3 regions of the Mycobacterium sp. 3519A genome follow, and region 2 is predicted to be linked to each of the others. Evidence: predicted binding sites of a transcription regulator. Region 2 holds the regulator's gene; each other region holds the start of a gene.
What was found. Region 2 encodes LexA, which represses DNA repair genes until DNA is damaged. Its sites were predicted from a motif close to CGAACANNTGTTCG; they were not measured.
Positions count from the first base shown of each region.

Region 1 (9,533 bases), 1.1 Mb from region 2:
CCGGAGTCCGAGTTTCTGGTGGTCGCCAACCCGGATGTGCAGTGGGGGCCGCGCAGCATCGACCTGCTGTTGGAGGCGGCCGAACGGTGGCCCAAGGCGGGCGCGCTTGGGCCGCTGATCCGTGATCCGGACGGTTCGGTATATCCGTCGGCCCGCCACCTGCCCAGCCTGATCCGCGGCGGCATGCACGCCGTCGTCGGCCCGTTCTGGAAAACCAACCCGTGGACGGCCGAATACCGCCAGGAGCGCACCGAACCCAGCGAACGTCCTGTCGGCTGGTTGTCCGGGTCCTGCTTGTTGCTGAGGCGCGCCGCCTTCGATGAGGTGGCCGGCTTCGATGAGCGCTATTTCATGTACATGGAGGACGTCGACCTGGGAGATCGCCTCGGCAGGGCGGGCTGGCAGAACATTTATGTGCCGTCGGCGGAGATTTTGCACGACAAGGGCCACGCCACGGGTCGCGATCCGGCCCGCAACTTGGCGGCCCACCATACGAGCACCTACACTTTCCTGGCAGATCGGCATCCGAAGCTGTGGCAGGCGCCACTGCGGTGGACGATCAGGGGCGCGCTGGCTGCGCGGGCGGGCCTGGTGGTTCGCGATACCCGGCGCAAGCAGAGGAAGGGGCGGCTCTAGTGGTCAATCCGGCGGAGGTGGATGCGGTCGTACTCGTCGGCGGCATGGGCACGCGGCTGCGCCCGTTGACCCTGTCGGCGCCCAAACCGATGCTGCCGACCGCGGGGTTGCCGTTCCTGACCCATTTGCTGTCGCGTATCGCCGATGCGGGCATCGAGCACGTCGTACTGGGCACCTCCTACAAGGCGGGGGTGTTCGAGTCGGAGTTCGGTGACGGGTCGAAGCTGGGTTTGCAGATCGACTATGTGGTCGAAGAGGAACCGCTGGGCACCGGCGGCGGCATCGCCAACGTGTCGGAGAAGCTGCGCTACGACACCGCGCTGGTGTTCAACGGCGACGTGCTCTCCGGTGCGGATCTGCGGGCACTGCTCGACTCGCACGGCGACAGCGGCGCCGACGTCACGCTGCATCTGGTCCGCGTCGGCGATCCGCGCGCATTCGGTTGTGTGCCCACCGATTCCGACGGTGTGGTGACCGCGTTCCTCGAAAAGACGCAGGATCCGCCGACCGACCAGATCAACGCGGGCTGCTACGTGTTCAAGCGTGAGGTGATCGAGCAGATCCCGAAGGGCCGCGCGCTGTCGGTGGAGCGTGAGATCTTCCCCGGTCTGTTGTCCGACGGTCTTCGGGTGTGCGGTTACGTCGACTCGACGTACTGGCGTGACATGGGCACCCCTGACGACTTCGTGCGCGGCTCAGCCGATCTGGTCCGCGGCATTGCGCCGTCGCCCGCGCTCGGTGGTCAGCGGGGCGAGAAGTTGGTGCACGACGGTGCGGCCGTGGCGCCGGGCGCGCTGTTGATCGGCGGCACGGTGGTCGGCCGCGGCGCCGAGATCGGCGCGGGTGCGCGGCTGGACGGTGCGGTGATCTTCGACGGTGCGTGCATCGGGGCGGGCGCGGTGATCGAACGCTCGATCATCGGCTTCGGCGCTCGCATCGGCCCGAGGGCGCTGATCCGCGACGGTGTCATCGGCGACGGCGCGGACATCGGTGCGCGGTGCGAATTGTTGCGCGGCGCAAGGGTCTGGCCGGGGGTCACCATCCCCGACGGCGGCATCCGCTACTCGACCGACGTCTAGCTTTTCGCCGAGTGGCCCGTTATCGCACGCTAATCGCGCTCAGGTTCAAGGGGTGATTGCAACGGCTCCTAGCTGAGGAGTTGTTGATGCGTCCGTCGCGTTATGCCTGTGTTGGTCGTCAGTTCTGGGGTCATGTCGGCGATGGCACGTCGGTGGTGGAGGCGGCGCAGGCAGTCGGTGTGTCGGTGCGCACCGGCTGGCGCTGGTTTGCCGATGCTGGCGGGGTGAGACCCAAATTTCCTGATGAGACCGGTGTGCGGAAGTGGTCGCGGCTGGGCGAAGACGAACGTAACGAAATTCAAGACGGCATTGCCAGAGGGGAAAGCATTCGGCAGATCGGCAGGCGGCTGGGCCGCCCGGCCTCGACGGTCATGCGTGAGATCGACCGAAACGCGTTCTGCCGTGGACGATATCGTTCGCGGTACCGGTTCGGGGCGCAACGGCACGGCGGCTGGGATGCCACGCCGAGGTATCGGGCCGGCGTCGCACAGGCGCGTGCTCACGCGCGGGCTCGACGCCCGAAACCGCGCAAGCTGGCCACCAATGAACGGTTGCACCTTGAGGTGCAGAATCGGCTGCTAGACGACCACAGTCCTCAACAGATCGCCAACCGGCTGCCGATCGAATTTCCCGACGATGCGGAGATGCGGGTGTCCCACGAGACCATCTATCAGTCGATCTACGTGCAGGGTAAAGGAAATCTGCGCCGTGAGCTGCACAAATGTCTACGCACTGGGCGGGCGTTGCGCAAGCCTCAACGACGCGGTAACCAGCGCCGAGGGCAAATCCGCGACATGGTCAACATCAGCGAGCGTCCACCGGAGGTCGAAGACCGTGCCGTACCCGGCCACTGGGAAGGTGACCTGATCATGGGTAGCACCGCATCGGGTTCGGCGATCGGCACCGTGGTCGAACGCATGACTCGGTTCGTGCTGCTGCTGCATCTGCCTGACGACCACGGTGCCCTGGCAGTGCAAGAGGCCATCGTCGCGAAAATGGCTCAGCTGCCGGCGATTCTGCGTAAGACACTGACCTGGGATCAAGGCAAAGAGATGGCCAATCACGCCGCTATCGCCGCAGCGACGGAATTAGATATCTACTTCTGTGATCCGCACTCACCATGGCAGCGCGGGACCAACGAGAACACCAACGGACTGCTGCGCCAATACTTTGCTAAAGGCACCGACTTGTCGATCTTCCCGGCAGACTATCTGGACTACGTCGCCGCCAAGCTCAACAACCGGCCCCGGCAAACCCTGAGCTGGAAGACCCCAGCCGAAACCCTCGACGAACTACTCTCAAACCCGTCAAAACCACCCGCTGTTGCAATCACAGCGTGAAACCGCCGCGGCGAACCGTGTCAAAAGTGGCCACTCGACGGCGCGCGGCGTCCACCAGTTGGGTGAGACCGAAGTCGCAGTCCTCCGGTAGCGCGTCGAGCGGCCACCAGCGCAGGTCCAAAGACTCGTCGCTGACCGCGATTTCGGCGTTCGCGGGCGCGTGCGCGATGAACTGGATGTCGAGGTGACGCGTCGGCACCCCCAACGAGCAGGTGACCGGGTGCACGTGTAGCGCGGCGGGCTCGGGATCGATGGTGAGGTCGTCGATGCCGGACTCCTCGGTGGCCTCGCGCAGTGCGGCGGCGACGATGCCGGCGTCGGTGTCCTCACAGTGCCCACCCAACTGCAGCCATCGCCCGATCCGCGGATGCAGTGTCAGCAGCGCATGGGTGCCGGTGTGGTCGAGCACCAGCGCGGAGCCGGTCACATGGCCGGGCGCACACGAGCGCAGACATCCGTCGGGCCGTGCGGCGAGAAACGCCAGCGCCGCGTGCCGCAGCGTGTCCTGCGTGGGATCCGTTGTGCACCAACGTGTCAGCGTCGTCACCGCCGATTCGTGCAGGCTCACTTGCGGATCAGCAGACCGTCAGTGCCGACCGGATCGCGGGGTCCGGACTCCTCATCGGGGTAGCCGATCGCAATGGCGCCCAACGGTTCCCAGTCCGACGGCAGGTCCAGTTCCTCGCGCACCAGGTCGGCGGCGAAGATCGTCGAACCGATCCAGCAGCTGCCGACGCCACGCACGGCCAGCCCCACCAACAAGGCCTGTACCGCGGCGCCGACCGCGACCGTGAACATGGTGTGCTCGGCGGCGGTGCGCGCGGCGTCCGGATAGCTGTGCGCGCCGTCGGGCACCATGAACGGGATGACGAGTTCGGGCGCGTCGTAGAGGATCTGGCCGCGGCCGACGCGCCGTTGAACCGCATCCGGCGTACGGCCGTCGCCGGTCAGGTCGGCGCGCCAGCGATCCTTCATCCGGTCCAACAGCCGAACCCGCCTGCCTGAGTCCTGCAGCCACACGAACCGCACCGGCCGGGTGTGGTGCGGTGCCGGCGCGGTGAGTGCTTCGCCGACAGCCGCCTCGACGAGGTCAGGCGGCACCGGCGCTGCGCTGAACCGGCGCACCGACCGGCGCAGCAGTTGCGCTTGACTGCGACCGAGGGCGATGGCTTCTTCGGTGCCGAGCCAGAACAGGTCGTCGTCTCCCGGCCGCAGCAGTGTGCGCGCGTTTGATCCGTTGTCCGACAACGTGAGTCCACGCACCACCGCCACCGGGATATCGGTCAGCTTGCCCTTCACCAGATCAGCCGCCGCGGCGATCTCGTCGGCGACGGCGATCTCGGTGACGATCAGGTCGTTGCCGTGCCGGTCCTGCGACCCCGCATAGCCGTGCAGCACGGTCAGGCCCGCGGCGCCTATCGCGAAGTCGGTCTGGCCGTTGCGCCACGCCCGGCCCATGGTGTCGGTGATCACGACGCCGACGGTGACGCCGAGTCGTTCGCGCAGCCCGTCGCGCAGCGCCGCCGCACTGCCGTCGGGATCGGTGGGCAGCAGCGCCAACTCGCCCGAGTCGACGTTGGAGCCGTCGACGCCCGCGGCGGCCTGCACCAGGCCGAGCGCGTTCTCGGTGATCAGCGTGCGCCCCTTGCGTGCGAGCACCCGCACGGCCTCCGCGTCGATCAGCTTGCGCCGCAGCGCGTCCCGCTGCTCCGGGTCGGTCGGTGCGTCGACGATGCGGCCCTCGCACTTGGAGACCACCTTGCTGGTGATCACCACGACGTCGTCGTCGCGCAACCACGATGCGGCGTCTGCGAGCGCCGCGGCGAGGTCGTCACCAGGCCGGAACTCTGGAAGTCCGCGCACCGGAAGGATTTCGACGGACGCCGCCGAACCGTGCTCCGTCATGGCTTCACCCCCGCGAGATCGAGTCCGGCGCGCACCATCTCGGCGGTGGTCTGCGGGTCGGTCATCAGCAGCGGCACCGATCGCACCTCGACACCGGGGATCTCGGCATGGTCGCCCTCGTGCACCAGCCAGCCGTCGAGGATGCCGACACCGGAACGGGCCCCGTAATAGCCGCCGACCGCTTCGGATGTGCTGGCCACGCCGATCACCGAAAGGCATTCATCGGCCATGCCGCGCAGCGGCTTTCCGTCGATGATGGGGGAGTAGCCGATCACCCTGGCCGTCGTCGAGCGCAGCGCGCCACGGATGCCAGGCACGGCGAGTATGGCGCCGATGCTCACCACCGGGTTGGACGGCGCAAGCAGCACCACGTCGGCGTTCTCGATGGCCTCGGCCACACCGGGACCCGCGGTGGCTTTGTCGGCGCCGACGAACGCGAAACTGTGCGTCGGCACCTGCGCGCGGTAGCGAACCCACCATTCCTCGAAGTGGATGGCGCGTTTCTCGCCGTCCGCCGGATCCGTGATGACGACGTGGGTTTCGCTGCGGTCGTCGCTGGCCGGAAGCAGTCGCGCGCCGGGTTGCCATCGGTCGCACAGCGCCTCGGTCACTTGCGACAGCGGATAACCCGCGCGCAGCATCTGGCTGCGGACCAGATGAGTGGCGAGATCGCGGTCGCCGAGGCCGAACCAATCCGGTTGTACGCCATAGGCCGCGAGTTCCTCTTTGGCGTGCCAGGTTTCGTCGCGACGACCCCAACCGCGTTCGGTGTCGATGCCGCCGCCAAGGGTGTACATGCACGTGTCGAGATCGGGGCAGATCCGCACCCCGAACATCCACGAGTCGTCGCCCACATTGACGATCGCAGTCAGTTCGTTATCTGATTGGGACCCGGCGGACGACCCGCTGAAGCGGCCGAGCCCCAACAGGTGCTGCACGCCCAGCAGGAAGCGCGCACCGCCGACGCCGCCGACCAGAACCGTGACCTTCACATTGATCGAGACTAGGCGGTGCCCCATGACGTCCGTGCGGCGCGGTGGTGTGACGGACACGCCGACGTGACGACGCGCCGAATTCGTGTCACGAAATGGTATGAATTCCTGTTCCAGCGCTTGACCCCGGCAGCTAACACGTGTGTAATCACAGCAGTGTCATTTCCTGGTTGGACGGCCGGTTTCGGTGGCGCAGACCGAGATTCGATCACTTGTTCGAATTGAGATGGCCACACATGGAAATAGTGCGGCTCAAAGCAGGGATCTACGAGACACAGGTGAGGAGGCGGAGCATGGCGTTTGAGCAGGCCCAATCCGGGCAAGATGATCGTTTCGACAACCGGATTCTCGGCTCAGTAGGCGACATCCGTCACACCATTACCGGACCTACACCGATTGGGTTGCCGGGACGTCCTCAATTGAGTTTGGTGCCCGACCAACCCGAGAGATATGACGTTGCTCCGGCAACTACCGAAGATGATCAATGGCAAGAGCGCGCATTGTGCGCTCAAACCGACCCGGAGGCGTTTTTCCCCGAAAAGGGCGGCTCGACCCGCGAAGCCAAGCGAATCTGCCTGGGTTGCGAGGTCCGCGATCGCTGCCTGGAATACGCACTGGCCCACGACGAGCGCTTTGGGATCTGGGGCGGGCTTTCCGAGCGGGAGCGTCGCCGCCTCAAGCGCGGGATCGTCTGATTCGTTAGCTCATTCGTCGTCGATCGTCGGGTCGATGACAGAAGGTTCGACACCGAGATACGTGGCCACCTGAGCCACCAGAACTTCATGCAGCAGGTCGGCGAGGTCGACGGTGTCCTTCGCCCGACGCTCAATCGGCTTGCGGAACAACACAATTCGCGCGCGTGTCGCGTTGCCGCGGACATCGACCCCGGCCGGTATCAAACGTGCAAGTGCGATCGGCCCGTCTGCCACCACTTCCGGCGGCCACTGCACGGAATCAGGATCCTTCGGCGAGATCCGGGGGATCTCGTCGACCGCGACGTCGAGTCCGGACACTCGATCCTGCCATCGCCGCTCGATCGGTTCATAAGCCTCCAGCACCGCCATGTCGAACCGTTCGGCGCGACTGCGCCAACCCGGAACGGTCGGTGGGAGCAGCGGACCGCGCATCTCCCGGCTGCGGCGTGATCCGCGTAATCTGCGCTCGGCCACATCCGAAGAGTAACGGTTGGAGATCGGGGCTCCGATAGCTGCGCGTGTCCGGCGGCTTACGACGTTTCCGCACGATAACCTCTCGCTGTGAATGTTCCCCGTCGCTGCTGTCGGCCCGGGTGTCCCCACTATGCGGTCGCGACGCTGACGTTCGTGTACTCGGACTCGACAGCCGTCGTCGGGCCGTTGGCCACCGTGTCCGAGCCGCATTCCTGGGATCTGTGTGTCGCACACGCCGGCCGGATCACCGCGCCGCGCGGCTGGGAGCTGGTGCGGCACGCGGGGCCGCTGCCCACGCATCCCGACGAGGACGATCTGGTGGCGCTCGCCGACGCCGTTCGCGAGCGCCGCGACGGTCCACCGCCGATCAACGGGGTGGCGGCGGGCTTCTCCGATCCCGCCACCGGCGTACACGGTGGCGCGCTCATGGCACCCGTCGCTCGACGGCCGGAGTCCAACGGCAGGCGCCGAGGCCACCTGCGGGTTCTGCCGGACCCGACGGACTAGCCCGGGCGTAGCCCGACTAGCCGCCATCTGCGTGCAGCCCGACGGTTAGGCTGGCGCCAACGGTCCCCTTCGCAAGGAGCTTTATGTCTCGGCCCGCCGCGGCAGTTCACCGCGTCATCAAGGCGTATGACGTCCGCGGCTTGGTTGGGGAGGAAATCGACGAGGCTTTCGTCGCCGACGTCGGCGGCGCGTTCGCCCGACTGGTCCGCGACGGTGCCTCGCAGGTGGTGATCGGCCACGACATGCGGGCCAGCTCGCCTGCGCTCGCGGCCGCGTTCGCCGACGGCGTGATGGCGCAGGGGTTGGACGTCGTACAAATCGGGCTGGCGTCCACCGATCAGTTGTACTTCGCGTCCGGGCTGCTGGACTGCCCCGGCGCGATGTTCACCGCGAGCCATAATCCCGCCGCCTACAACGGCATCAAGCTGTGCCGTGCCGGCGCCAAGCCGGTGGGCAAGGACACCGGGCTGACACAGATCAGCGAGGAGATCATCGCCGGAGTGCCCGCATACGACGGCCCGCGCGGCGCGGACTCCAAGCGCGACGTGTTGACCGAATACGGCGAATTCCTGCGGACCCTGGTCAGTCTCGCCGAGCTGCGCTCGCTGCGGGTGGCCGTGGACGCGGGTAACGGCATGGGCGGCCACACCACGCCCGCGGTGCTCGGCGCGATCCCGTCAATCACGCTGCTGCCGTTGTACTTCGAGCTCGACGGCACGTTCCCCAATCACGAGGCCAACCCGCTGGACCCGGCGAACCTCGTCGACCTGCAGGCTCACGTCGTGGAAACCGGTGCCGACATCGGGTTGGCTTTCGACGGCGACGCCGACCGCTGTTTCGTCGTCGACGAAAAGGGGCATCCGGTGTCACCGTCGGCGGTGACCGCCTTGGTCGCCGCCCGGGAATTGAACAGAGAGATCGGCGCGACGGTGATCCACAACCTGATCACCTCCCGTGCGGTGCCGGAACTGGTCGCCGAGCGGGGCGGTACCCCTGTGCGCTCGCGCGTCGGGCACTCGTACATCAAGGCGCTGATGGCCGACACCGGAGCGATTTTCGGTGGCGAGCACTCCGCGCACTACTACTTCCGCGACTTCTGGGGCGCCGACTCCGGCATGCTGGCAGCGCTGTACGTGCTGGCCGCGCTGGGCGAGCAGGACCGGCCGCTGTCCGAGCTGATGGCCGACTACCAGCGCTATGAAGCGTCCGGCGAGATCAACTTCACCGTCACCGACGCCGAACGCTGTGTCGACGCGGTGCTCAAGACGTTCGGCGCGCGCATCCACTCGATCGACCACCTCGACGGCGTCACCGTCGACCTGGGCGACGGCAGCTGGTTCAACCTGCGGATGTCCAACACCGAACCGTTGCTGCGGTTGAACGTGGAAGCGCGCACCACGGAGGAGATCGACGAGATCGTCGCGCTCATCGCCGCCCAGATCGCCTCGCGCAACGAGGCGGCCGTGTGAACGGCACCCAGTCCGCCGTGGACCTCGACGACGTCGAGGGCCTGCTCGCCGCCGATCGCGACGGTTTGCTGCGCGCGGCGTCGATGGCAGGCGCGCAGGTGCGTGCCACCGCGGCAGCGCTCGACGAGGGCGACCTCGACTCGCTGACATCCGATCAACCTCCGCGCACCATCATCTGGGTGGCGGGCCGCGGCAACGCCGAGACGGCGGGGGCGATGCTGTCCGCGACGCTCGGAGGTTCCGTCGGTGCGCCCATTGTGGTGGCGTCCGAGGCGCCGCCGTGGATCGGCGCACTCGATGTGTTGATCCTCGCCGGTGACGATCCGGGTGACCAGGCACTGGTGTCGGCCGCCGCGACGGGGGTTCGCCGCGGCGCGCGCATCGCGGTGGTGGCGCCGTACGAAGGCCCGCTGCGCGATGCGACCGCGGGCCGCTC
Region 1 is NZ_OESG01000013.1:1,002,808-1,012,340, forward strand. Features, by position in the region: gene C1A30_RS12690 (glycosyltransferase family 2 protein) at 1-636, shown strand, start outside; gene C1A30_RS12695 (sugar phosphate nucleotidyltransferase) at 636-1,715, shown strand; gene C1A30_RS12700 (IS30 family transposase) at 1,802-3,055, shown strand; gene C1A30_RS12705 (NUDIX hydrolase) at 3,045-3,623, opposite strand; gene C1A30_RS12710 (coenzyme F420-0:L-glutamate ligase) at 3,620-4,960, opposite strand; gene cofD (2-phospho-L-lactate transferase) at 4,957-5,952, opposite strand; gene C1A30_RS12725 (WhiB family transcriptional regulator) at 6,378-6,647, shown strand; gene C1A30_RS12730 (metallopeptidase family protein) at 6,657-7,079, opposite strand; gene C1A30_RS12735 (DUF3499 domain-containing protein) at 7,209-7,628, shown strand; gene C1A30_RS12740 (phosphomannomutase/phosphoglucomutase) at 7,712-9,097, shown strand; gene C1A30_RS12745 (TobH protein) at 9,094-9,533, shown strand, end outside.
Region 1: a site for LexA is predicted at 6,158-6,171, ahead of cofD (2-phospho-L-lactate transferase). Genes of this name have one in related genera too.

Region 2 (9,533 bases):
GATCATCACCGCGATCGCGATGACCGAACCCGGCACCGGAAGCGACCTGCAGGGCATCAAGACCCGCGCGGTCAAGGACGGCGATCACTACATCCTCAACGGCGCAAAGACGTTCATCACCAACGGCATCAACGCCGATCTGGTGATCGTGGTCGCCTGCACCGACCCTGACAAGGGCGCGATGGGGTTCTCGCTGCTCGTCGTCGAGCGCGGCATGGAGGGATTCGAGCGCGGTCGCAAACTCGACAAGATCGGTCTCGACGCCCAGGACACCGCGGAACTGTCGTTCACCGACGTCAAGGTGCCTGCCGAGAATCTGCTCGGCGAGGAGGGGCAGGGCTTCATCTACCTGATGCAGAACCTGCCGCAGGAACGGATCGGCATCGCGGTGATGGCCGCCACGGCCATGGAAGCGGTGCTCGAGGGCACGCTGCAATACACCAAGGAACGCAAGGCTTTTGGCCGCCCGATCGGCAGCCAGCAGAATAGCCGTTTCCTTCTCGCCGAACTCGCGACCGAGGCCACCGTCGTGCGAATCATGGTCGACGAATTCATCAAACTGCACCTCGAGGAAAAACTAACCGCGGAGCAGGCGGCGATGGCGAAGTGGTATTCCACCGAAAAGCAGGTTCATCTCATCGACCGCTGCCTGCAATTGCACGGTGGCTACGGCTACATGCGTGAATATCCCGTCGCCAAGGCATATCTCGACTCACGCGTGCAAACAATCTACGGGGGCACGACGGAGATCATGAAAGAGATCATCGGCCGCAGCATGGGCGTTTAGCGGCCCATGCCATGAACCCAGCATGGGCGTTTAGCGGCCCATGCCATGAGCCCAGCATGGGCGTTTAAGCGGGGCTAAATCGCGGGTATCTACCGCGCGCCAGGTATTTTCTCCTCCAACGTCGGCGATGTTCCTTGGTAATCGACGTCTGCTGACGCAGAGTTGACGGACGCGATGACCAACGAAGGACATCGCGCCGATGGCGGGAGGGTTGATGAAGGGCCTGCGGAGCGCTCGCCGCACAGGGTTGGGCCGGCTGGCGGTCGGGTTGCTCGCCGCCGCCGCGCTCGTCTCGGCGGCACCCAGCGCATGGGCGACTCCTCAAGACGATGCCGACGCCGCGATCACCGCCGCCTGGCAGGCCGCGGGCGGGGACACCGGCCCGCTCGGCCCGAAGGACGGCGGCGTTTATCCGGCCGGTGACGGCTTCGGTCAGAACTTCCCCGGCGGCAAGATCTTCTTCACCCCCGCCACCGGCGCCCACGTGATGACGGGCGCGATCCTGGACAAGTACATGTCGCTGGGTGGGCCCGCCGACAGCGATCTCGGGTTCCCGACCATCGACGAGGGCGCCGGGAAGGCCGAGGGCAGCCGCAACACCACGTTCAGCGCGCCGGACAATCCGGTCATCTTCTGGACGCCCGACACCGGCGCGCGGGTCGTCCGCGGACCGATCAACGCCGCATGGGACAAGCTCGGCGGCTCGGCAGGCCAGCTCGGGGTGCCCAGCGACGACGAGACGTACCGCGGCAATCTGGTGACGCAGAAGTTCACCGGTGGCGAGGTGACCTACGACAGGAAGGCGAAGACCTTCACCACGGTGCCGCCCGAGCTGGCCGGCCAACTCGCCGATCTGCAAATCCCCGACGACCCGACGTCGGCGATCAACGCGGCGCGGCGCGCCGCCGGGGGGCCGCTGGGCCCGCTGGGCGCCGCCCAGGGCGAGCCGTACAAGATCGGCGCTGACGGGCTCGGCCAGAACTTCGCGGGCGGCAAGATCTTCTACAGTCCGGCGACGGGTGCGAACGTCGTCACCGGTCAGGTGCTGGCGAAATACGAAAGCGTCGGTGGACCCCAGGGCGATCTCGGCCTGCCCACCTCCAGTGAGGACGACGGCGGCCTGCCCAACAGCCGGATCAGCACGTTCTCCGCCAAGGACGAGCCGGTCATCTTCTGGACCCCCGACTACGGCGCCGTCATCGTCCGCGGGCCGATGAACGCCGCATGGCAGAAACTGGGCGGCGCCACGGGCCCGTTGGGTGCCCCCGTGGCCGACCAGACCGGCAGTGGCAACGTGACCACCCAGCGGTTCAGCGGCGGCGTGGTGTCGTGGGATCGCGCCAAGAGATCGTTCAGCACTGAGCCCGCCAATCTGGCCTCGCAACTCACTGGGCTGCAAGTGCCCGGCCTGGACGCGCCGCAGGCGCCACCCGCGAACCCCCAGGCCTCGGAGACCAAGGGCAGGAACTGGTTCACGTGGAGTTGGTGGTGGCTGCTGGCCATCATCCCGGTGCTGGTGTTGATCGGGCTGGTGGCTTTCGCGGCCATGCGGAACCGACGCGGCGGGCGCGACGACGACGTCTTCGACGCCGAGGACGACGAGTTCGGCGCGCCGCACGACGACCAGTCCGCCGAGCTGTTCAGCGCGCGCTACGCCCAGGAGGGCCAGCCGACGCCGGGCAGCCCGTGGGAACCCCCGCACGCCCCCGAGCCAGAGTCCGACGACGAAGCCGATACCACCAGGGAACCGGCGACGACACCGGACGCCGTGGAAGCCCTTGCGGCGCAAGAGGATCAAGACGATACCGACGAGGTCGACACCACGCCGACGCAGGTGCCCACGTCGGCCCAACGCGATCCGCTGACCGACACCGGACGGCACGCCCGCATCGAGGTCGACGAGCCGTCGCCCAACGGCACCGCATTGCATCTGCCGCTCGACGATCCCGGTGAGGCCCCCGACGGCTACCCGATCAAAGCCGACACCCGAACCGGGTTGTACTGGGTGCCGGGCAGCACGCTCTACGACGAGGCCCGCGCCGAAATCTGGTTCGTCAGCGAAGAACTCGCCCGCACCAACGGGTTCGTCCGCGCCAACTAGCCCGCTAGATCTTGCGGATTACCGTGACGACCTTGCCGAGCACGGCCGCATCGTTGCCGGGGATCGGGTCGAACGCGGGGTTGTGCGGCATCAGCCACACCTGACCGCGGGTGCGCTTGAACGTCTTGACCGTGGCCTCGCCATCGATCATCGCCGCGACGATGTCGCCGTTGTCGGCCACGTTCTGCTGACGCACGACCACCCAGTCGCCGTCGCAGATGGCCGCATCGACCATCGAGTCACCGACCACCTTGAGCAGGAACAGCGACCCCTCGCCGACCAGTTCCTTCGGCAGCGGGAAGACGTCCTCGACGGCCTCTTCGGCCAGGATCGGCCCGCCCGCGGCGATGCGGCCGAGCACCGGCACGAAGGTCGGCTCCGGTAGCGCGTCCGATCCGGCGACGTCGGTGGCGACGATCGAGGTGACGCCGTCGTCGGCACCCCGCACGTCGACGGCCCGTGGCCGATTCGGATCGCGTCGCAGGTAGCCCTTGCGTTCCAGGGTGCGCAGTTGGTGCGCCACCGAGGACGTGGACGTCAGGCCGACGGCATCGCCGATCTCCCTGATGCTCGGCGGGTAGCCGCGACTGGTCACCGATGCGCGAATGACCTCGAGAATGGTGCGTTGACGTTCGGTCAGGCCCGTGTCGAGCCCCCGTCGCCCGCCTGTGCTTTCCGTGCCGTCCGAAGTGCCCGTTTCGTCACCCATGGCGCCGAATGTAGTCCGTGCCGGGCCAAGAATCAAACATGTGTTCGACGCGTGTCGCGGTTCTCCGCAGGTGCCTGGTAGGAACCGCAGTCGGTCGCCCGGATTTGTCGGACCCCTGTCCTATCGTTTGGCAACAGTTCGATCACACGTTCTATCAATCGAACACATGAGCGAGTATGTTCGAACACAGGAGCGAACGAAGCGGAGCGGAAGGCAGGCAGATGACCATCCTCGACACCCGAGAAATTCAGACGGATTCGGTGTGCAGGCCGGTGGCCCGGCCCGGCTACCGAGTGGCCGATGCCCGGCGGCGGCCGCGGTCGAACCGGCCGGCCACCGCGCCGATGCGCTACCGCGGCACCGGTGTGCTGATGTCGCGGGCGTCGCATCGCAGGCGCCCCATCACCCCAGCGACCACGGTGTTTCTCGCGCTCGTCGCGGCGGGCATCACCGTTTGGCTGGGTCTGGTCGCCCAATTCGGCGGCGTCTCGGGTGCCGATGCGCCGGTGCCGGCCCGGCTCGCGGTGATTCAGGTGCAGACGGGGGAGACGCTTGCCCAGGTCGCGCACCGGGTCGCCCCCGACGCGCCGGTCGCCGACGTGGTGGATCGCATCCGTGAGCTCAACCAGTTGGACTCGGCGGCGCTCGACGCCGGCCAGACCCTCATCGCCCCGGTCGCGTGACCGCGGGTGCTACCGGTGAAAGGTTCTGCCGCTCAACGCCTTCGGTAGACCCGTCGGCGGTGGCGGGCCGAAACACAGCGGTGCTGGGTCCCGGTGGCGGCACGCAGGTACGCTCGAAGAGGTTCGAGGTAGCTGTTTGTCGTCGCGGCGAAGGAGCGGTGATGCACTGTCCGTTCTGCCGTCATCCCGATTCCCGGGTGGTGGATTCCCGCGAAACCGATGAAGGCCAGGCCATCCGGCGGCGCAGGTCGTGCCCGGAGTGCGGTAGGCGATTCACCACCGTCGAGACCGCGGTGCTGGCGGTCGTCAAGCGCAGCGGCGTCACCGAACCGTTCAGCCGCGAGAAGGTCGTCCGCGGTGTGCGGCGGGCATGCCAGGGTCGGCAGGTCGACGACGATGCGCTGAACCTGCTCGCGCAGAAGGTGGAGGACGCGGTCCGCGCCACCGGTTCCCCCGAGGTGCAGAGCCACGAGGTGGGGCTGGCCATTCTCGGCCCGCTGCGCGAACTCGACGAGGTCGCCTATCTGCGGTTCGCGTCGGTGTACCGATCTTTCGAATCGGCAGAAGACTTCGAGCGGGAGATCGAGGCGCTGCGGGCGGCGCGCACCATCCCCGCCAAGAGTTGACCGTCAGTCGATCTGCTTGACGCCGTCGTTGACGACGCGGCCCGCGATGCGCACCCAACCCTCAGGGCTCCATCGGGTCTCGATGACCGAGCCCTTGCCCTGCAGGATGTACAGGTCGCGGCTGAGGTAGTCGGTGATGCGCACCGCCGCGGCCCCGGTGGCTTCGTCCTCGGGCACGCCCAGATTCGCGGCGAACATCCGCGACCGGATCGCGCCGCGGTCGCGGTCGAGCCACGTCCACAGATAGTTCTGGATGTCGTCGGGGTAGTCGTCCGGGTCGGCGGCGAACAGTTCCTCGGTCGACGCCAGGTCGTAGATCGCGAACTCCGGCGCCCATTCCGAGCGGGCGCTGACGGCGGTCACGTCGCCCTCGTAGGTCACCTGCACGATTCCGGCGGGCACCCGCAGCGTGTGCACCGGCGTGCCGCGATCGCGCAGCCACCACGACGCGCCCACGGTCGGATGCCCTGCGAACGGCAACTCCGTGGCCGGTGTGTAGATGCGGGCCTGCGCCGAGGTGCCGCCTTCGCTCGGCACATCGATGAATATCGTTTCGCTGTAACCCAATTGGGTGGCTATCCGCTGCCGCTCGGCAGGCGCAGCCTGGCTGGCGTCCACGACGCCAAGCGGGTTGCCGTAGTTGCCGTCCTGGTCGGTGAAAACGCGCAGCACTGTCACGTCGATGGCCATAGGCCGATGCTACGTGGCGGCGATCACGTGGCGCTGCGCTCGTCGGCGCCCATCGCGTCGAGGACGGCGACCCGGGTGTCGACGGGTCCGGAGAGGGTGTCTTCGCTGATGCCGGCGCGCAGTAGGCCGCGCAGGTAGTCCTGGTCGTACACCGCCGGATCGGTGGAATCGATGAACTTCTCGACGACTTCCACGAAGCGGTCGGGATCGTCATGGAACGGGAAATGGCCGGAACCCTCGAAGATCTCCAGCTGAGAACCGGGCATCGCGGCGTGCGCCATGTGGGCGTGGCTCACCGGGATCACCGAGTCATGGCTGCCCCAAATCAATTGCACGGGAACGGATTGGGTCAAATAACATCGGTCCAGCATGGTGACCACCTGACCGCGCCAGTCGACCACGGCGCGCAGTGTGCGTGCAAACGCCGACGAGGCGGTCGGTTCCGGCAGATCGGCCAGAATCCGCAGTACGTCCGGCAGATCCCGGCCGAGGCCGGTGGAGCCCAGCACACCACCGGCGATGCGGCCCGTCGCCTGCAACGCGGGCAACACCAACGGCAGGCGCAGCAGCGCCAGCGCCTCGCTGGCCATCGGCAGCGACGCGAGCCGCAACGCGATGTTGACGTCCTTGGTCACCCCGCCCGCGCCGACAAGAATCAGCCGATCGACCAATTGCGGGAACTGGTAAGCGAATTGCATTGCTACGCCGCCGCCCAGCGAATGGCCGACCACCGTGACGTTGTCGACGTCGAGCACCGACAGCAGGTCGCGCATGCCGTTGGCGTAGGCGGCCACCGAGTAGTCGGCGCGCGGTTTGTCGGACTGGCCGTGCCCCAACAGGTCGGGCGCGATGACGGTGAACCGCTGTGCCAACTTGGTCTGCACCGTGCTCCACGTGGTGGAGTTGTCGCCGATGCCGTGAATCAACAACAGCGCCGGCCCGGAACCGGCCACCCGGAACGCGCGCCGGTATCCGTGGATGGTGCGGAACTGCAATGACGGCGTCAGTTCCCGCACCGAGCGTAGGTTCGCCTTACGCGCGGTCATTGCGACAACTTAGCTAACGATCCTGAAGCTCGCTATGCGGAGTCGTCGTCTTGGCGTTTGTCCGCCTGTTGGGCAAGGAACCGCTCGAACTCGGCGCCGAGTTCGTCGCCGCTTGGCAGATCCTCGTCGCGCGCCAGCAGCGACCGGTTCTCCTGGGCGGCGACGAAGGCGTCGTATTGGCGTTCCAGCGCCTCCACCACTTGCGCGACTTCGCTGCTGGCCTCGACCTGCTCGTTGATCTTGTCGTGGACCTCGGCGGCGGCCTGCGCCAGCCCCGCCAGCGGGAGTTGCAGGGAGGCGCTCCTGGCGACTTCGGCAAGCAGCGCCTCGGCGGCGGTCGGATAGTCCGTCTGCGCCAGATAGTGAGGCACGTGCACGGTGAACCCGACGACCTCGTGTCCGTGCTGGGCCATCCGGAACTCCAACAGGTTGGACACGCTGCCCGGCACCTGCACCTCGCCGACCCACGGCGTGTGCTCGGAGATCAGCTCCTTGTCGTTGGAGTGCGCCGTCATCGTGATCGGGCGGGTGTGTGGCACGGCCATCGGGATGGTGCCCAGGCCGATCACCCGCCGCACCCCGAGCCGCTCGGCCAGTAGCCGCACAGCGGTGATGAACCGCTCCCAGCGCAGGTCCGGTTCCATCCCCGCGAGCAGCAGGAACGGTGTTCCGACGCTGTCGTGCAGCGCGTACAGGTTGAGTTCGGGCTCCTCGTATGCGGTGAAGTGGTCGGTCTTGAACGTCATCAGCGGCCGGCGCGACCGGTAGTCGAGCAGTTCGTCGATGGCGAACGAGGCGACCAACTCGGTGTCGAGGTTGTTCTTCAGGTATTGCGCCGCCAGCCGGATCGCATGTCCGGCATCGGAAAAGCCCTCGAGCGCGTGGATCATCACCGGCCCGCTGCCGTCCGGCAACGACAACTGCGGTGCCGGGAATTCCAGCTCGTACATCCCGGTCTGTTCGGGCTGGTAGTGCTGTTCTGGTCGATCGGCGTTCTCAGCCATTGCTCCTCCTGCCCTCAAGTGTCGCGCATTTCGCCGCGAATGCGATTGCGGCCCTCGCAAATGTTCGAACACAACCGCACCGATCTGGCATTCCGGCAGGGATGCCCGCGCCGGACACGCATCAATCGACTTGTGCGAAACATTTGCCGCCCCAGCGTGCCGTAGATCACCAGGATGCGCGCGGCCGCGGTCGGGCAAGATCGTTGCTCATGCGCTTCTCCGCGGCAGGCCGGGCCTCGCTGGTGACGGTTCTGCTGGTATCGCTGGGTGCGGCGTGTGCCAAGCAGCAGGCGGTGGTTCCGTCGGTCCCGGCCGCTACCGAATCCGCGGGCGTGGCCGTGCAGGCGCCGCCGACGGCGCAACCGGTGCCCCCGGATCCGAGGGTCGGCGCGGTGTTCCTGGGGGCCAGCACGTTGCACACCTGCACCGGCGGCGTGCTCGACTCGGCGGCCGGGGATCTGATCATCACCGCCGCGCACTGCCTGGCCGCAGGCACCGACACCACGTTCGTCGCCGGTCTGAAGGATTCCGCTGCCCCCGAGGACATCTGGCATGTCGACGCGGTCTACCTCGATCCCCGTTGGGTGCAGAACCAGGACACGATGGCCGATTTCGCGATCGCGCGGGTGAGCCGCGATGCGGGCGGGTCGGTGGAGGCGCAGGCCGGCGGCGGCCTCAAGGTGGCGGCGGCGCCCAAGCCGGGCACCGTCATCAGCGTCAGCGGATACGGGATGGGTGTCGGCGGCGGCCCGGTCGGCTGCCGGACGCCGACCGTGCCCGACACGAAAGGGTTTCCGGCGGTCGACTGCGCCGAGTTGGTCGACGGCCTCTCAGGCGCGCCGTGGATCGACGGCTCCTCGGTCGTCGGCGTGATCGGCGGGCTCAACGGCGGGGGCTGCGCCAACGAAAGCATCTCGTATTCACCGCCTTTCGGCGATGCGGTCAAACAGTTACTTGTCCGCGCCGAGGCGAGCGGGCCTGGGGATCCAGCGCCGACGGCGTTCGACGACCAATGCGGCTAGCTCTTGAACTGGTTCAGTGCCCGCAGCTTGTTCATCACGTCGAGCGCGGCCACCTTGTAGGCCTCCGAGAACGTCGGGTAGTTGAACACCGCATCGACGAGGTATTCGACCGTACCGCCACAGCCCATCACGGCCTGGCCGATGTGCACCATCTCGGTGGCGCTGGTGCCAAAGATGTGCACGCCCAACAACTTCAGGTCCTCGGTGGACACCAGTAGCTTGAGCATGCCGTAGGAGTCGCCTGCGATCTGGCCGCGCGCGAGTTCGCGGTACCGGGACACACCGACCTCGTACGGGATCGCGTCTTTCGTCAGGTCGACCTCGGTGGCGCCGACGTAGGACACCTCCGGAATCGAGTAGATGCCGATCGGCTGCAGTTCGGGCATGCAGGCGCACGGTTCGCCGAACGCGTGATAGGCCGCGAGCCGACCCTGGTCCATCGACGTGGCGGCCAGCGCGGGGAAACCGATCACGTCGCCGACGGCGTAGATGTGGTCGACCTTGGTCTGGAAGTTGTCGTCGACGAAGATCCTGCCTCGGTTGTCGGCCTCCAGTCCGGCGTTGGCCAGGTCCAGGTGGTCGGTTTGGCCTTGGCGCCCAGCGGAATACATCACCGTCTCGGCCGGGATCTGCTTGCCGCTGGCGAGTGTGGTGACGGTGCCCGCCGCGCCGACGTCGACAGCGGTCACCTCTTCGCCGAACCGGAACGTCACCGCCAAGTCGCGCAGGTGGAACTTCAGCGCCTCGATGATCTCCGGATCGCAAAATTCCAGCATGTTGTCGCGCTTTTCGACGACGGTGACCTTCGTGCCGAGCGCGGCGAACATCGACGCGTACTCGATGCCGATCACGCCGGCGCCGACTA
Region 2 is NZ_OESG01000013.1:2,077,608-2,087,140, forward strand. Features, by position in the region: gene C1A30_RS17940 (acyl-CoA dehydrogenase family protein) at 1-787, shown strand, start outside; gene C1A30_RS17945 (LGFP repeat-containing protein) at 1,002-2,888, shown strand; gene lexA (transcriptional repressor LexA) at 2,893-3,597, opposite strand; gene C1A30_RS17955 (LysM peptidoglycan-binding domain-containing protein) at 3,819-4,280, shown strand; gene nrdR (transcriptional regulator NrdR) at 4,442-4,906, shown strand; gene C1A30_RS17965 (PhzF family phenazine biosynthesis protein) at 4,910-5,596, opposite strand; gene C1A30_RS17970 (alpha/beta fold hydrolase) at 5,620-6,642, opposite strand; gene C1A30_RS17975 (proteasome assembly chaperone family protein) at 6,675-7,646, opposite strand; gene C1A30_RS17980 (serine protease) at 7,856-8,668, shown strand; gene sthA (Si-specific NAD(P)(+) transhydrogenase) at 8,665-9,533, opposite strand, start outside.

Region 3 (9,533 bases), on a different contig from region 2:
CCGGCTCGAACCGGTCGAGGGCGCACCCGGGCTACGGGTCGACGACGGCGAGCGCCGCATCGAGGTCATTCGACGCACCGGGTCGGTCGCATTGCGGGTGCATGATCCGCAGTCCCCGCATCTGCGCGACTATCGCGGCATTCCGGCCTATCCGCCGAGTGAGCGCTGGCGGGTGACCGGCACGTTCACGCCGTATCAGCAGTCGCAGACCGTCACGACCGGTGCGGTGGTCGAGGGGTTGGAGCACCACCACAACGCCGTCGGCGTCATCGACTTCGAATTGGCCGGTGCCCCCGCTCAATTGGTCGCGTTCGGTAGGCCGGACGGTGCGTTGCACGTGCTGTTCACTGATGCCACCAGCGGCGTCACCACCTACCCCGCGTGCCGATCACTGGCGGTCGAGGGACCTGACGCCGGTGGGACGGTGACGCTGGACTTCAACCGGGCGTCGAACCTGCCGTGCGCCTTCACCGACTTCGCGACGTGCCCGGTGGCGCCCGCCGAGAACAGGCTGACCGTCGCCGTCGAGGCCGGCGAAAAGAATCCGCGGCCTTTCAGATCCCACTGATACAAACCCGTGACCACGGGTTCTGCAGCGGGCACGATTTCGCGGTGACTCATGTCCAATTGCATTGGTTCCTCCCCACATACGGCGACAGCAGACTGATCGTCGGCGGCGGGCACGGCACTCCGGCGGGGGCGGCGCACAGCGACCGCGACGCGTCGATCGACTATCTGGCCTCCATCGTGCGGGCGGCGGAATCGTTCGGATTCACCGGCGCCCTGATCCCGACCGGTGCGTGGTGCGAAGACGCCTTCGTCACGGCGGCGCTGCTGGCAAGGGAGACCAGATCACTGGCGTTCCTGGTGGCATTCCGGCCCGGTCTGGTCAGCCCGACACTGTCGGCGCAGATGGCCGCCACCTTCGCCCGTCATGCACCTGGGCGCATCTTGCTCAACGTCGTAGTCGGCGGCGAGGCGCACGAACAGCGCGCGTTCGGCGACCACCTGGACAAGGACGGCCGTTACCACCGCTGCGACGAGTTCCTCGAGGTTGTCCGGCGACTCTGGGACGGTGACACGGTATCGCTGAATGGCGAGCACATCCACGTCGAGGAGGCGTCGTTGGCGACGCTACCAAACCCCGTACCGCCCTTGTACTTTGGCGGTAGCTCGGCCGCGGCGGGTCCGGTGGCGGCGCGACACGCCGACGTCTACCTGACGTGGGGTGAGCCGCCGGCAGCGGTGCGGGAGAAGGTGGACTGGATCCGTGGCCTTGCCGAGCAGGAGGGCCGATCGGTGCGGTTCGGCATCAGGCTGCACACCATCTCCCGCGACACGGCCGACGAGGCGTGGCAGCAGGCGGACAAGCTGATCGATGCGCTCGACGAGGACACGGTCGCGAACGCGCAGAAAGGCTTGCACCGCAGCCAATCCGAAGGGCAGAAGCGGATGCTGGCGCTGCACGAGCAACACCGGCGCGAGGGCAGTTGGCATGACGCCCGCAGCCTGGAGGTCGCGCCCAACCTGTGGGCGGGCGTCGGCCTGGTGCGGGGCGGGGCGGGGACCGCGCTGGTGGGCAGCCACACCGAGGTGGCCGACCGGATCGCCGAATACGCGGACGTCGGGATCGACGAGTTCATCTTCTCCGGCTATCCGCATCTGGAAGAGCTGTACTGGTTCGGCGAAGGCGTGGTGCCGATCCTGCGTGAACGGGGTCTGTTCAAAGGCGAGGCGAGCACGACGGCGCCGGCGTCGATTCCGTTCCTCGGTTCATCCCGATGACGCGCATCGCGTCGCCGGACGACGCGCTCGAGGTCGCGGCGAAACTGGCCGCGGAGTTCGACGCCGAGGCCTCGGCGCGGGATGCCGACCGTCGGCTCCCGCACGATCAGGTGCAGGCACTGAAAGACTCTGGACTGCTTGCGATTACGGTACCAGCGCGATACGGCGGCATCGCCGCGCCTGTGACGGTGCTCGCCGAGGTGATCAGGTTGATCGCGCACGCCGACCCGTCGCTGGCCCAGATTCCGCACTCGCACTTCGTCTTCCTCGAGGCGCTGCGGCTGCAGGGCAGCGATCACCAGAGGTCATTTTTCTACGACCTGGTCCGCTCCGGCGCCCTGTTCGCCAACGCTCAATCCGAACGCGGACCCCACACCGTCGACGTCGACACCACCACGCTGGTGCGGCAACCCGCCGGCCACTACGTGTTGTCGGGACGCAAGTTCTATTGCACTGGAGCGCTATTCGCCGACTGGGTGCTGGTGCGAGCGTCCCTGACGAACGGTTCGACGCCGCCTACCGCGTCGACACCGAAGGCCGTCGCCTTCGTCGCGCGGGACACCGACGGACTCGAGGTCGTCGACGACTGGGACGGTATGGGACAACGCACCACCGCGTCGGGCACGGTGACGCTCGACGACGTCGCGGTGCCGGTCGAACATGTGGTGGAGTTCTCCCCCATGTTTACCCGGCCCACGGTGTACGGTGCGCGGGCACAGTTGTTGCACACCGCAATCGATGTCGGCATCGCGACGGGCGCGCTGGCTGCGGGGGTACGTCAGACCGAGAAGGCGCGGCCGCACTTCGAAGCGGGTGTGCCGACGTCGGCCGAAGACGTCACCCTGGTCAACGTCGCGGGCGAGTTGGCTATCACGGTTCGCGGTGCGCAGGCGCTACTGGCCGAGGCGGCGCGGCGCGTGGACCTGGCAGCCGAGAACCTCACCGACGAGTCGACCGCCGACGCGTCGATCGCCGTCGCGGTGGCGAAAGTGGCTGCGGTGCGGGCATCACTGGACGCGTCGAACACCTTGTTCGAATTGGGCGGCACCCGAAGCGTTTCCGGGCAGGCGAACCTGTCCCGCTACTGGCGTGACGCCCGAACTCACACCCTGCACGATCCAACCCGATGGAAGGTGCAGCACATCGGCCGCTACACACTGTCGGGTATCCACCCGCCGCGGCACGGCCAGATCTAGGCGGTGTTGGGTTCGGGTCCGCCGGGGTGGTGGTCGTTGTTTGGTGGGCGGAGGAGTTTTTCGGGGGTGTGGTAGGTGTTGATGCGGGTTTGGCCGGTGTCCAGGTGGGGTGGGGGAATCCATTCGACTTCGTGGCGGTCGTTGAGGCGGGTTCTCCAGCTGTTGGGGCCGACCATCCGGTTATCCGGCCCGCACGCCAACCCGAGCTCGTCGACGTTGGTGTTGCCGTCATCGGCCCAATCAGCGGCCGCGTGATGGACCTGGCAGCCGTAGGCGGGCACCGTGCACCCCGGTTTGGTGCACCCCCCATCGCGGGCGATCAGCATCATCCGCTGCGCCACCGACGCGGTGCGACGGGTGCGGAACAAATCCATCGCCGAGCCGGTCGCCCCATCGAATACCGCCAACCACAGGTGCGCACGCGCGGCCATCCGGATCAGTGTGGGCAGCGGCACCACCGTGCCGCCACCGGTGACCCCGACCCCGGCGCGGTGTTCCAAATCTTGCAGCGTGGTGCGGATGATGATCGAGGTCGCCACCCCATTGTGCTGACCCAGCGCCCCGCTTTCCAACACACTGCGCCCCGCCACGACCAGCGCATCATGCTGACGCTGACCCAGGCTGCGCTGATCCTCGTCGATCTGCTCCTGAGTCGGGGTGCCCGACACACAGGGCTGCTCATCATCGGGATTACACATCCCCGGAGCGGCCAACTTGGCCCAGATCGCTTCCCAGATCGCCCGCCCCTCCGGGGTCAACGTGACGGTCAGACGGGAGGTGCCGTCGGACTGTTGCGGGCCCATCGTGGCCTCGCGCCGGCGTTCACGCGCGGCGTCGTCGGGTTCGGCGCCGTCCTGATCGAGCAGAAACACCAGCCGGAAGGCGGCTTCCTTCAACTCCTTGGGCCCCACGCCCAGCGCGGCGCGCACCAGATCGGCCTCGACCTGATGGCGGGTGGCCACATCCACCCCGGCCGGGATCGCGGCCATCGCCTTGCGCAGCACCTTGACATGCTCAGCGGTGATCGCCCCATGGGCCTGGGCGGCGGCGGTGTAGGCCAACACCGGCTCCAACAGCTCCCCCGACACCGCCCGCCGCGGCGCCAACACCTCGGCCTCGGCCAACCGCCGACCCGCCTCCTTACCCGACAAACGCCAGCGGGTCGCCAACACCGCCCGCCACGACTTGGCACCCAACTCCTTCGGTGTGGCCTGGGCCTGCAACCCGGCCAACAACCCATTGCGGTGCGCGGGCAGCTGACACGACAACACCTCCACCTCATCAAGCACCGCCAACAACTGCGGACGGGTCAACGCCTCGGCGGTCAGCCCGCTCAGCGCGGTATGCGCGGCGCGCACCGCCGCCACCGCCTCCTCGACCGCAACCCCACCCATACCATCGAACATATGTTCGACACTTAAGGAAACGCTAGAAACAAACCAAAGAAAACCCTAAGACTTGTCGCTAGCCGTCGTGCTCGGGGCGCAACGACATGGAGTAATCGACGCCGAGTCAGCGCTGTGGCCGCGCAGAACGCATTCAATGGCCAGTCGGACGGCCCTACGACAACACGAAGCCGCCGAGTACGACAATCGCGACGCCGAACGCAACAAACGCCCACGACCAAATTCCGGCGGCGCGCGGTAGCGTCACCGCGCCACCCTCGGGTGCATTGGGAGGCAGATCGTCGAGCACAACCGCAGGCTAGATCGGTGACCTGATGGTTGCCCTACTTCAGATCAGCGTGGTTGCAACCCAGCGTCTATTGCAGGTGTTTTCGTGCGCAAAATAGCTTTCTATCTGGCTATTCAACAATTATCGTGAATACGTGACTATGGCCGCGGACGCCAAGCGTGACTTCAAGAACCGGCTCTACGAGCAGTTCGCCAGGATCGGCAAAGCGATCTCCAGCCCGCAACGCCTGGAGATCCTCGAACTTCTCGCGCAAGGTGAACGCACCGTCGAGTCCATTGCCTCCGAAACCGGACTCCCGGTGGCCAACACATCACGACACCTGCAGCAGTTGCGGCACGCGCAGCTGGTACTCGCCAGACGCGACGGGCTGTTCGTGCACTACCGGCTGAGCGGGCCCGAGGCCGCCGGCCTGGTGCTCCTCGTTCGTCACACGGCCAAACAACATCTCGCCGAGGTCGACCGCGTCGTGCACGACTTTTTTGGTGACCGCGTCGGTTTTGAACCCGTGACGCCCGATGAACTGATTCAACGAATGACTGACGGCGAGGTGGTGGTCCTCGACGTGCGACCCGAGCAGGAGTACGCGGCCGGCCATATCGCCGGTGCGTTGTCCATTCCCGTGACGGACCTAGCCCAACGATTGGCCGAACTCCCCCATGAAAAGGAATACGTGGCGTACTGCCGCGGGCCCTACTGCGTTTACGCGGACGAAGCCGTAGAGCTGTTACGCGCAAACGGGTTCAAGGCCCAACGCCTCACCGAAGGTTATCCGGAATGGTGGCTCTCGGGGCGGCCGGTGCGCACGGGCAGGTAACGGAGCATGACATCAGGAGGTCACAATGACGCGCTTACTCGCCATCGGCTACGGCGCCGCGTGCTACGTCATCTTCCTGGCGGCCTTCCTTTATGCGATCGCCTTCGTCGGCGGATTCGGGGTACCGCGCACCGTCGACCACGGTATCGAGGCGTCGCTCAGAGAAGCGCTTGTCGTCAACGTGCTGCTGCTCGGCCTGTTCGCCGTTCAGCACAGCGTGATGGCGCGTCCGGCGTTCAAGCGATGGTGGACTCGTTTGGTGCCCAGCACAATTGAGCGCAGCACCTACGTGCTGTTGTCGAGCCTGGCTCTGTTTCTTCTGTTCTGGCAGTGGCGGACGATGCCCGCCGTCATCTGGAATGTCACCTGGGCGCCTGGTCGCTTCGCACTGTGGACTGTGTTCGCACTCGGCTGGGTCACCGTGCTTCTTTCGACATTCCTGATCAACCACTTCGACCTGTTCGGACTGCGTCAGGTGTATCTGGCGTGGCGCGGCATCCCCTACACCAATCTCGCGTTCCGCGAATCGCTGCTGTACCGGGTCGTGCGTCATCCGCTGATGCTCGGGTTCATCATCGCGTTCTGGGCGACCCCAACGATGACAGCGGGTCACTTGCTCTTCTCAGTTGCCACAACCGGTTACATCCTGATCGCGATGCAGCTGGAGGAACACGATCTCGTCGCGGCACTCGGCGACCGCTATCGCGATTACCGGACCCGCGTGCCGATGATCATCCCGGGCTTGCGCCATCACAGCTCCGTTCCGGACACCACGGTGCGGCCGGCGTAGGAGCGCGAATTGTCCGGTGTCGAACTGGTTCCGCTGATCGACCAGGGGCTGGGCAACACGGCCTATCTAGTCGACCTGGGTGATGGCCGCGCCCTCGTCGTCGACGTGAGTCGTGACCTGCGCGCCGTGCATGAGGCCGCGGGCAGGCAGGGGTTGATCGTCGCGTTCGCCGCCGACACCCACCTCCACGCCGATTTCCTTTCCGGCGCACGCCAACTCGCGATGATGGGACGAGTCACCGTTCTGGCGTCGGCAGCCGGGCACCGCGAGTTCGCCCACACCGGTCTGCACGACGGTGACGAAGTGGACCTCGGCGGTCTGCGGCTTCGCGCGCTGCTCACGCCGGGCCACACACACGAGCACCTGGCCTTCCTGTTGCTCGACGGCGACCGCGAAGTCGGGGTCTTCACCGGAGGCTCGCTGATCGTCGGGTCCGCCGCACGCACCGACCTGGTGTCCGACGATAGAACAGACGAACTGGCCCGCGCGCAATACGCATCCTTGCGCAGGCTGGCCGCCCTGCCTGGTGACGTTTCGGTATGGCCCACCCACGGCGCGGGGTCGTTCTGCTCGGCACCGCCAGGTTCGGAGCGGACGAGCACGATCGCCACCGAACTGGCCACCAATCCGCTGTTGCAATTGCCGGATGAAGACTCGTTCGTCACCCGGCTTCTCGGTTCGCTCGGCAGTTATCCGTCCTATTTCCGGCGCCTGCCCGAGATCAACCGGATCGGACCGCCGTTGCTCGCAGGTGATGCGGCGCTGCGGTCGATGAGCATTGGCGAGGTGCAGACGCGCATGGACGACGCCGCGGTCGTCGTGGACGTCAGGCCGGTCAGCCACTTCGGCCGAGAGCACATTCGCGGAGCGATTTCGATACCACTGCGGCCAGTGTTCGCGAGTTGGCTCGGCTGGCTGGTCCCCGCTGATCGTCCAGTGATCATCGTGCGCAACAGCGACCAGGATCCTACCGAGATCGCTTGGCAGGCAGCCAAAATCGGTTACGACAACGTCGTGGGCGAACTCGACGGCGGAATGGACGCGTGGTTGACTGCGGGGCACGAAGCGGCGCATATTCCCCTGACATCGGCGGCCGCCGTCGACGGGCGTCAGATCCTCGATGTCCGTCAGCGGTCTGAGTATCTCGACGGGCATCTGCCGGGCGCCATCCACATCGAGCTCGGCGACGTCCCTGACCGCGTCGCAGATGTTCCCCAGCGCCCGACGGTCGTGATGTGCGGACACGGCGAACGCGCCATGGGCGCGGCCAGTGTGCTGGAGGCCGCGGGACACCACGGCCTCACGGTGCTCGACGGCGGCCCGCACGACTGGGTTCGCGCCACCGGGGAAAAACTCGAGATCGGAGCATGAGCGGTGCACCAAACCAGCCGCGGCTTGGTTTGCGCGCCAACTTGTTTCAGTTCTCCCTTCTGGTCTCTGTCAACGCGCTGGTCGGCGGCATGGTCGGTCAGGAACAGACCGTCCTGCCGCTCCTGGCCGAGCAGCATTTCCATCTGACCGGCTACACCTTCTTGCTGACTTATGTGCTCGCGTTCGGCGTCACCAAGGCGGCGACGAACTACTTCGCAGGCACCTGGTCTGACCGCTTCGGCCGCAAGCCGGTACTTGCCATCGGCTGGCTGCTCGCGATTCCTGTTCCGCTGCTGTTGATCTGGTCACCGTCGTGGGGCTGGGTAGTCGCCGCCAATGTGTTGCTAGGTGTCAATCAGGGACTCACCTGGTCGACCACCGTCGTGATGAAAATAGACCTGGTTGGACCGCGTAAGCGCGGATTGGCCATGGGGCTGAACGAAGCTGCCGGGTACTGCGCGATGGCGGTGACGGCCGCGCTCGCGGGTTACCTCGCCGCCCGCTATGGGCTACGTCCGGCGCCGTTTCTACTCGGCCTGTCGTACGCGGTGATCGGGCTCGGGCTGAGCGCTGTGTTCGTCCGCGAGACCCACGGGCATGCCCACCTGGAAGCCGCGTACCGCGGCGGCGAAGAGCATGCGCAGGCGGCGAACCGCGAAGTGTTCGCGCGCACCACCTTCAGCGACCGGGCGCTGTCGACGGCGAGCCAGGCCGGCCTGGTCAACAACCTCAACTTCGGGCTGTCTTGGGGCTTGTTCCCGATCCTGTTCGCGCGTACGGGAATGCCCGTGGAACGAATCGGCGCCCTCGTTGCGATGTATCCGGCGGTGTGGGGAGTGGGTCAGGTCCTCACCGGCGCGTTGTCGGACCGCTGGGGCCGCAAACGTCTGATCACCGTCGGTATGTTCATCCAAGCCGCGGCGCTCGCCTTGATCGCCACCGTCGACACCTTCGGTTGGTGGCTCGCGGCCACCGCTCTGCTCGGGTCAGGCACCGCGATGGTCTACCCGACTCTGCTCGCGGTGATCGGAGATGTGGCGCACCCGCTGTGGCGCGCCCGCGCCGTTGGCGTATACCGGCTATGGCGCGACAGCGGTTACGCTGCAGGCGCCGTCGTGGGTGGCGTCGCCGCCGACCTCTGGGGGTTGCGTTCAGCAATCTGGGTTGCATGCACCATTACCGTGGTTTCCGGTGTGGTGGTCGCCGTGCGGTTGTATGAAACACACAAGGAGAACATGTAGTGGGCGACAACGACGAGGTCGAACCTGACTATCGCTTCACGCTGGCCAACGAACGCACCTTCCTGGCGTGGCAGCGCACCGCGCTGGGTCTGCTGGCCGCCGCTGTGGCGATCGTGCAGTTGGTTCCCGAGTTGTCGATCGCCGGTGCCCGTCACGTGCTCGGAATCATCTTGGCGTTGCTGGCAATACTCACCGCGGGCATGGGCATCGTGCGCTGGCGACAAGTCGACCACGCCATGCGCCGCGACCAACCACTGCCACGGCACCCGACTCCCATCTATCTCGGAATCGGGCTGGTCCTGCTTGGACTGCTCACCGTTGTCCTTGTCGTCATCAAGGCAGCCAGTTGACCATCAACGCCAACACCCAACCCGAACGAACGAGCCTGGCATGGACGCGGACGTCGTTGGCTGTCTTGGCGAATGGTTTTCTGCTGTCGCTCAAGGACACCCGCAGCGGGATGCACATCGCGGCGGCCGCTGCCGCCGCCCTGCTGGCGCTGGCCACTTACCTGATCGGCGTTCGACGTCAGAAACTTCTGGCCCGGCGTCCTCTGCCGGACAAGGTTTCACCGCGGCGGGAGGTCTACCTGACTGGCGCGGCCGTCATTGCGCTGATCCTGATCAGCGGTGTGGCACTTG
Region 3 is NZ_OESG01000012.1:988,022-997,554, forward strand. Features, by position in the region: gene C1A30_RS06875 (DUF1684 domain-containing protein) at 1-568, shown strand, start outside; gene C1A30_RS06880 (LLM class flavin-dependent oxidoreductase) at 613-1,785, shown strand; gene C1A30_RS06885 (SfnB family sulfur acquisition oxidoreductase) at 1,782-2,981, shown strand; gene C1A30_RS06890 (HNH endonuclease signature motif containing protein) at 2,978-4,375, opposite strand; gene C1A30_RS36325 (hypothetical protein) at 4,542-4,676, opposite strand; gene C1A30_RS06895 (metalloregulator ArsR/SmtB family transcription factor) at 4,816-5,490, shown strand; gene mddA (methanethiol S-methyltransferase) at 5,516-6,280, shown strand; gene C1A30_RS06905 (rhodanese-like domain-containing protein) at 6,290-7,651, shown strand; gene C1A30_RS06910 (MFS transporter) at 7,648-8,892, shown strand; gene C1A30_RS06915 (YidH family protein) at 8,892-9,242, shown strand; gene C1A30_RS06920 (DUF202 domain-containing protein) at 9,239-9,533, shown strand, end outside.
Region 3: a site for LexA is predicted at 4,381-4,394, ahead of C1A30_RS06890 (HNH endonuclease signature motif containing protein). Genes of this name have one in related genera too.